Regions from separate parts of the Roseibium album genome, predicted to be linked through region 2. Evidence: predicted binding sites of a transcription regulator. Region 2 holds the regulator's gene; the other holds the start of a gene.

Region 1 (3,877 bases), 2.4 Mb from region 2:
GTGGCGTAGAGGGGGTGTCCCTGCTCTTCGAATTGTTCGATGATCGGCTGCCTGAAGGCCTGTTCGTCTTCCGTCGACCAGTTGCCTCCCTTGCGCTCGATGCCATCCCGTCGGACGGTTGCCAGAACACCGGCGGCCTGTTCTCCGCCCATGACCGAGATCCGCGAATTGGGCCAGGTCCACAAGAAACGGGGAGAATAGGCCCGGCCACACATGCCGTAATTGCCAGCGCCGAACGAACCGCCGACGAGCATGGTGATTTTCGGAACGGAGGTGGTGGCGACCGCCGTGACAAGTTTTGCGCCGTCCTTGGCGATACCGCCGCTTTCATATTTCTGCCCGACCATGAAGCCGGTGATGTTCTGCAGGAACACAAGCGGGACTTTCCGCTGCGAGCACAGCTCGACAAAATGTGCTCCCTTGACCGCGCTTTCGGAAAACAGAACGCCGTTGTTGGCGATGATGCCCACCGGCATGCCATGAATATGGGCAAAGCCGCAAACGATCGTGGTGCCGTAGCGCGCCTTGAATTCGTCAAACCGCGACCCGTCGACCACCCGGGCAATCACTTCCCGAATGTCGTAGGGCGTTTTCAGGTCCGCCGGGACGACGCCGAATATCTCCTCCGGGTCGTATAGCGGATCTTCCGGCGTCTGCAGCGTCAACGGCGTCGGCTTTGTCCGATTCAGGCTGGCGATGGCGCGCCGGGCAAGCGCAAGTGCGTGCGCATCGTCGCGGGCCAGGTGGTCGGCAACACCGGACAGGCGCGTGTGCACATCGCCGCCGCCGAGATCTTCCGCTGTGACTTCCTCGCCGGTCGCTGCCTTCACCAGGGGTGGGCCAGCCAGGAAAATGGTGCCCTGGTTCCTGACGATGATGGTCTCGTCGGACATCGCCGGAACATATGCACCGCCTGCCGTGCACGATCCCATGACAACGGCGATCTGGGCGATGCCTTTCGCCGACATGTTCGCCTGATTGTAGAAGATGCGGCCAAAGTGGTCCCGGTCCGGAAACACCTCGTCCTGATTGGGCAGATTGGCACCGCCCGAATCCACCAGATAGATGCAAGGCAGATTGTTTTCCGAGGCAATTTCCTGCGCGCGAAGGTGTTTTTTCACCGACATCGGATAGTAGGTGCCGCCTTTGACCGTGGCGTCGTTGGCGAGGATCATGACTTCCTGACCTTCCACGCGACCGATGCCGGCAATCATGCCGGCGGACGGGGCGGCCCCGTCATACATTTCGTGTGCTGCAAGCATGCCGACTTCGAGGAACGGAGAGCCCGGATCAAGCAGTCGGGACACGCGCTCTCGCGGCAGGATCTTTCCGCGGGAAACGTGACGCTGACGTGCGTTCTCGCCGCCGCCGTCGAGGGCTGTCCGGGCAGCCTCCTTTACAGACTCCATGGCTGCTTCGTGAGCAGTCCTGTTGGCTGTAAAGTCACTGCTTCTCGGCGACAGATTCGATTTCAGGATGCTCATGTCATCCGGTCTCCGTTTGGAAATTTCTGGTTTCGGATGCAACGGCCTTGCGCACCATGGTCAGGTAGAGGTCCTCGACGTCGTGTTCACCCAGGTGACCGCCCTCCCGGTACCAGGTCGGGATGCCCGTCAGCATGGCGATGATGGCTCTGGTCGCGACTTTCGGATCGTCCACGCTGTATCTCCCGGCAGCGGATCCTTCGTGCAGGATCGATGTCAGGATGGCTTCGTAACGGCGGCGTTCCGCTTCGATGATCTCGAAGTTGTCCGGTTCAAGATTGCGCAGTTCCATATAGGAAATGAACACCTCATCAGCCCGCTCCAGATGGTAGCGGATATGGAAGCGTACAAAGCGTTCAAGAGGGTCCATCGCCTCCGGGAACCGTGCGGTGTCCCAGGCAGTCAGCAGATCTGCCATATGGGTCAGCATCAGATCCTTCAAAATGTCCTGCTTCGTCGGGAAATGATTGTAGAGGGCGCCTGGCCGAACCCCGACATCGGCAGCAATTTCACGCATGGAAACCGCAGCGTAACCGGCACCTGCAAATCGCTTCAGTGCCGCCATGCGCACACGTTTTGCGGTTTCCTGGCCCTTTGATCCGGGTGCAGATCTGGTGGCGATCGTCTGCATCGCATCCTCCCTTGCCCATTCTATAAATGAACGTTCATTCATTTTCAAGTTGTTTGCGGCGATGAAAATGTGATGAAAGGCAGTTGAACTCGTCGAATTGGCATGACTGTCAAAAAACTTACATGGTTAAGTTGTTCACACTCTGCGTGGGTTAGAGACAACGGTTTGAGATTGTTCAAAGGGATCGATTGATGACAGACGAAAGTGCAAAGAGCTGGGTTGAAGCAGAATGGGCAGATACTCTCGACGAAGAACTGGAAATGGAAATCGATGACTTTCTGGTTGCCAGGGATCTCCAGTTCATTTCCGAGAAAAAGCACAAGTCGCCGATCGACCGGAACGCTTACTTTCACGAACTGCTCAGGCTTCAGGCGGAACTGGTCAAATTGCAGGATTGGGTTCAGCACACCGGCGAGAAGATCGTTGTTGTGTTTGAAGGCCGGGATGCCGCCGGCAAGGGCGGTGTGATCAAGCGGATCACCCAGCGCCTCAATCCGCGCGTTGCCCGCGTCGTCGCCTTGCCTGCGCCAACGGAGCGTGAGAAGAGCCAGTGGTATTTTCAGCGTTATGTGCCGCACCTGCCCGCTGCCGGCGAAATGGTTCTGTTCGACAGGTCCTGGTACAACCGTTCCGGTGTTGAACGGGTGATGGGCTTTGCGTCCGAAGACGAGGTCGAGCAGTTCTTCAACGATGTGCCGGAATTTGAACGCATGATTGTCCGCTCCGGAGTACGGTTGATCAAATACTGGTTCTCGATCACGGATGAAGAGCAGCAGCTACGCTTCCTGATGCGCATTCACGATCCGCTGAAACAGTGGAAATTGTCGCCGATGGACCTGGAATCCCGTGTTCGCTGGGAAGACTACACCAAAGCCAAGGAAGAGACCTTCGAGCGTACCAACATCCCCGAGGCACCCTGGTTTATCGTCGAGGGTAATGACAAGAAACAGGCGCGCCTGAATTGCATCAGTCATCTTCTGTCGCAGATGCCATACGAGGAAATACAACACGAGCAGATCAACCTGCCGGAGCGCCGTTTCAATCCGGACTACGAACGCAAGGTGCTGCCCGAGCATCTTTATGTTCCTCAGAAATTTTGACGAACTGTGATAGACTCAAACCATCGTATTGAAGATCCCGGTCTTGCAGGCCGGGATTTTTGATGCCAACTAACGATTGTGCCTCGGTAACGGGAGAAATAGACAATGGATGGCAGTAAAATCCGCTGGGGGATCGTTTCTACAGCAAAGATCGGCCGGGAAAAGGTCATACCGGGGATACAGTCTTCGAAGACCGGCGTTGTCGCGGCGATCGCCTCCCGCAATCGCGACAAGGCGGGTGAAATCGCCGGAGAACTCGGTATCGAAAAGGCCTACGGGTCCTATGAAGAGCTTTTTGCTGATCCTGACATCGACGCCATTTACAATCCGCTGCCCAATCACATGCATGTGCCGGTAACGGTCCAGGCAGTCGAGGCCGGCAAGCATGTGCTTTGCGAGAAGCCGATTGCCCTCAGCGCGGAAGATGCATCGACGCTGCTTTCGCTGCCGAAGGACAGGCTCATAGCGGAAGGCTTCATGGTTCGCGCACATCCGCAATGGATCCGGGCGCGTGAAATCATCCGCTCCGGTGAACTTGGCGACCTCCAGGCAATCCAGGGCTTCTTCAGCTTTTTCAACGACGACCCGGACAACATTCGAAATCGCGCGGACATGGGCGGTGGTGCCCTGATGGATATCGGCTGCTACACCATGCTTGCGGG
Region 2 (3,877 bases):
ACTGGTTGATAGACCTTCCAGCCAACTACGAATTTTAGAGGAATCGGATGAAAAGCCTTAAGATACTTACAGCATCTACTGCTCTCGCATTCGGCTTGACCACTGGTACGCCAGTCCTGGCTGATCCGTCTTCCATGTTTATCCTTGACGCTTCCGGGTCTATGTGGGGACGTCTTGATGACGGCCGCCCCAAGATTTCCGTCGCGCGGGAAGTCTTGAGCAGCGTTACCTCGAAGCTTCCGGTTTCGGTAAATGCAGGACTGATTGCTTACGGGCACAGACGCAAGGGAGACTGCTCCGACATCGAGCTGGTTCATCCCATTTCCGCCGCGGGAGGGGCGGCGATCGGCGGCAAGCTCAATTCTTTGTCTCCGCGCGGAAAGACCCCGATTACGGAAGCCTTGCGCCTTGCCGCAGAAAAGCTGACGGGACAGGAAGACGACAGGACCATTGTTCTGGTCAGCGACGGAATTGAAACCTGCGAGGGCGATCCGTGCGCTCTGGCCGAAGCATTGCAAAAATCCGATGCCGGCCTCAAGATCCATGTTGTCGGATATGGTGTGGACGCAGACGCACAGAAGCAGTTGCAATGCGTGGCTGAAAAGGGCGGCGGCGCCTACTTCCCGGCCAACGACACATCAGGTCTTGTCGAGGCACTTTCACAAGTTACGGAAAGCATCGCCACACAGGAGACCATCGTTGTTGAGGCACCGGAAGTCACCGAGGCAGCCGACACAATTCAGTTGCAGATTGCAGGTCCCGGCACGATCCAGCTGAAGCTCGCCGACTGGGTGAAAATGCCGAAGTACTGGAAGATAACGAACCCGGAAACAGCCGACGAGATTGCAAAGGTCACAGAAGACAGCGTCTCGGCGATGCCCGGTGCCTATCAGCTGGTCTGGAGACATCTTGAACACGGTGCCCAGGAAGTGACACTTCCCGAGGTGGTCTCAGTGTCATCCGGACAGACGACCGAGGTAGCAATCGATACCGGCCTTCAGCTCGTGCCACCCACTGGCGAGGACAAGCCCTATTACTGGCAATTGCTCACCAATGACAGCGATCTTGAGAACAGTTTCCGCAAACGGGAACCTGCTGCCTGGTACTGGGTCTGGGACGCTGTTCCGGTTCCTCCTGGCGACTACACTCTGATCGTGCGCCAAAGTGAGCATGACCATGCGGAAGTCAATCTGGGTCGGATTTCGCTGGACAAGGGTAAGCTCACTCAGATTGCGCTTGACCAGGGGCTGAACCTTAGCTGGAACGCGGACTGGGACCAGATTTATTATCTCAAAGTCACGGATGCGGCCGGCAACGAAACCAAGTTCGACGGACAGGGCCCGATTTTTCTGGCGCCGGGCACTTATGATCTGGCGCTCAGGTTGACCGAGCACAATCACAGCGAAGCCGATTTCGGAACAATAACCGTATCCGAAAAAGGCTTTGTCGACGCCAAACTGACCTCCGGTATCAAGTTCGACACCCAGATCCCGGGTGAAATCAAGGTGACAGCCAAGAACCTGGATTCGGGCAAGGAAGCCAGCATCAGCTGGAGCGGTTCATCCAGCAACCGCTGGCCACCGATGCCCCTGGGAGCCGGACGCTACCAGATCGACATGCAGATCAAGGGCTCGGCACCAATGACGATCGTCCCCGAGGTAACCATCAAACCCGGTCAGTTCATCACGGCGAAGATGTGAGACATCGAACCGGTCTTAAAAAAAGCCCGCCATTCGGCGGGCTTTTTCATTATTGGAGCTTCGCCCGAAGGGGCCTGTCCTGGAACGGATCAGCCGGCGACCGAGAACTGGTCATTGAAGGCGTAACCGGCACCGCGGACCGTGCGGATCGGATCCTTGGCCTTGCCCTTGTTGAGCGCCTTGCGCAGGCGCCCGACATGAACATCGACCGTGCGTTCATCAACATAGACGTCATGACCCCAGACACCGTCGAGAAGTTGTTCCCGGGAGAAAACGCGGCCGGGCGATGTCATGAGAAACTCCAGAAGCCTGAATTCGGTCGGTCCCAGATGGACTTCCCTGGTATTCCGGCGCACACGGTGAGTTTCGCGGTCCAGTTCAATGTCCCCGGACCGGAGCATGGTCGAAACGACTTCCGGACTCGCCCGGCGCAGAATGGCCCTGACACGCGCCATCAATTCCGGGACGGAGAAAGGTTTAACGACATAGTCGTCTGCGCCCGTGGACAGGCCCCGGATCCGTTCTGCCTCCTCGCCGCGTGCCGTCAGCATGATAACCGGGAGGCGCTCGGTGTCTTCGCGGGCGCGCAAGCGCCGGCAAAGTTCGATTCCCGACAATCCCGGCAGCATCCAGTCAAGCAGCAGAAGATCCGGCTGGCTTTCACGCAGGCGGATTTCCGCTTCGTCCCCGCGAATGCAGGATTCCACCTGATATCCCTCTGCTTCCAAATTGTATCTCAAAAGAAGGCTGAGCGGTTCCTCGTCTTCAACGATAAGCACCTTCGGCATTCATTCTCGCTCCGATATTGTCGGCCGGCAAAAGGACGCCGGCCGGGTATTTCCCGCTAATTCCGACGGCTAAACGGCACCGGTTGTTTCATCGAGTTTTGCGCGGTCTTCAGGAAGGCGGTCACCCGTGACCATGTAGTAGACGTTCTCGGCGATATTGGTTGCATGGTCGCCAATGCGCTCGATGTTCTTGGCGCAGAAAAGCAGGTGCACGCACTGGGTGATGACCCGCGGATCTTCCATCATGTAGGTGAGCAACTCGCGGAACAGGGAGGTATAGATGGCATCGACTTCTGCATCCGCTTCCTGTACCCGCCGGGCTGCCTCGGCGTCGCGGCGCGTATAGGCATCGAGGACCTGTTTCAACTGACCCAATGCGAGCTCGGTCATGTGCTCGACACCAATGGCAAGTTTTTTTGATTTCAGATTGCTGTCGATGGCAATGGCGCGCTTTGCGACGTTCTTGGCAAGGTCGCCGACACGTTCCAGATCGTTCGCAATACGGCTGGCAGCGGTGATTTCACGTAGGTCCTGCCCCATGGGCTGGCGAAGTGCGATCATCTCGATGAGTTTCATCTCGACCTCCTGATGAAGGGCATCGAGACGTTCGTCGTTCTCAATCGTCGATTTCGCCAGCTCGTGATCCTGTGTGACGAGTGCGGACACCGCGTCGGCAAACGCGCGCTCCGCCAGGCCACCCATCTCGGCGACTTTTCCGGCCATTGCCGTCAGTTCTTCGTCATATGCCGAGACTGTATGTTCAGACATCCTGTGTCCCCTTCAGATTTCGGTAATTCGATTAGCCGAAGCGGCCGGTGATATAGTCCTGCGTACGCTTGTCTTTCGGATTGGTGAAGATGTCCTGCGTTGAACCTTCCTCGACCAGAATTCCAAGGTGGAAAAATGCCGTACGCTGCGAAACACGGGCCGCCTGCTGCATGGAATGTGTCACGATAACGATGGTGAAATTCTCGCGCAATTCGTCGATCAGTTCTTCGACTTTAGCCGTTGCGATCGGGTCAAGTGCCGAACACGGCTCGTCCATCAGGATCACTTCCGGACTGACGGCAATCGCTCGCGCAATACACAGACGCTGCTGCTGACCTCCGGACATCCCGGTACCGGGCTCATCCAGACGGTTCTTCACCTCTTCCCAAAGACCGGCTTTTTGAAGACTGGACGAGACAATATCGTCGAGCTCCGCCTTGTTCCGGGCAAGACCGTGGATCCGTGGGCCATAAGCGATGTTGTCGTAGATGGATTTCGGGAAAGGGTTTGGCTTCTGGAAAACCATTCCGACCTTGGCGCGCAACTGCACGGGGTCGACTTTCGGATCATAAATGTCTTCGCCGTCAATCCTGATCGAGCCTTCTACGCGGCATATGTCAA

What was found. The regulator PhoB, encoded in region 2, activates phosphate uptake and scavenging genes when phosphate is short. The targets are predictions, from matches to a motif close to TGTCATNNANCTGTCAT.
Region 1: ppk2 (polyphosphate kinase 2) is a predicted target of PhoB. The motif match lies at 2,177-2,193, and genes of this name have one in related genera.

Annotation. Positions count from the first base shown of each region.
Region 1 is NZ_OZ247583.1:487,197-491,073, reverse strand. It holds gene ACO6TI_RS02235 (carboxyl transferase domain-containing protein) at 1-1,484, opposite strand, end outside; gene ACO6TI_RS02230 (TetR/AcrR family transcriptional regulator) at 1,486-2,115, opposite strand; gene ppk2 (polyphosphate kinase 2) at 2,307-3,215, shown strand; gene ACO6TI_RS02220 (Gfo/Idh/MocA family protein) at 3,321-3,877, shown strand, end outside.
Region 2 is NZ_OZ247583.1:2,879,249-2,883,125, reverse strand. It holds gene ACO6TI_RS13370 (vWA domain-containing protein) at 48-1,700, shown strand; gene phoB (phosphate regulon transcriptional regulator PhoB) at 1,790-2,488, opposite strand; gene phoU (phosphate signaling complex protein PhoU) at 2,558-3,256, opposite strand; gene pstB (phosphate ABC transporter ATP-binding protein PstB) at 3,288-3,877, opposite strand, start outside.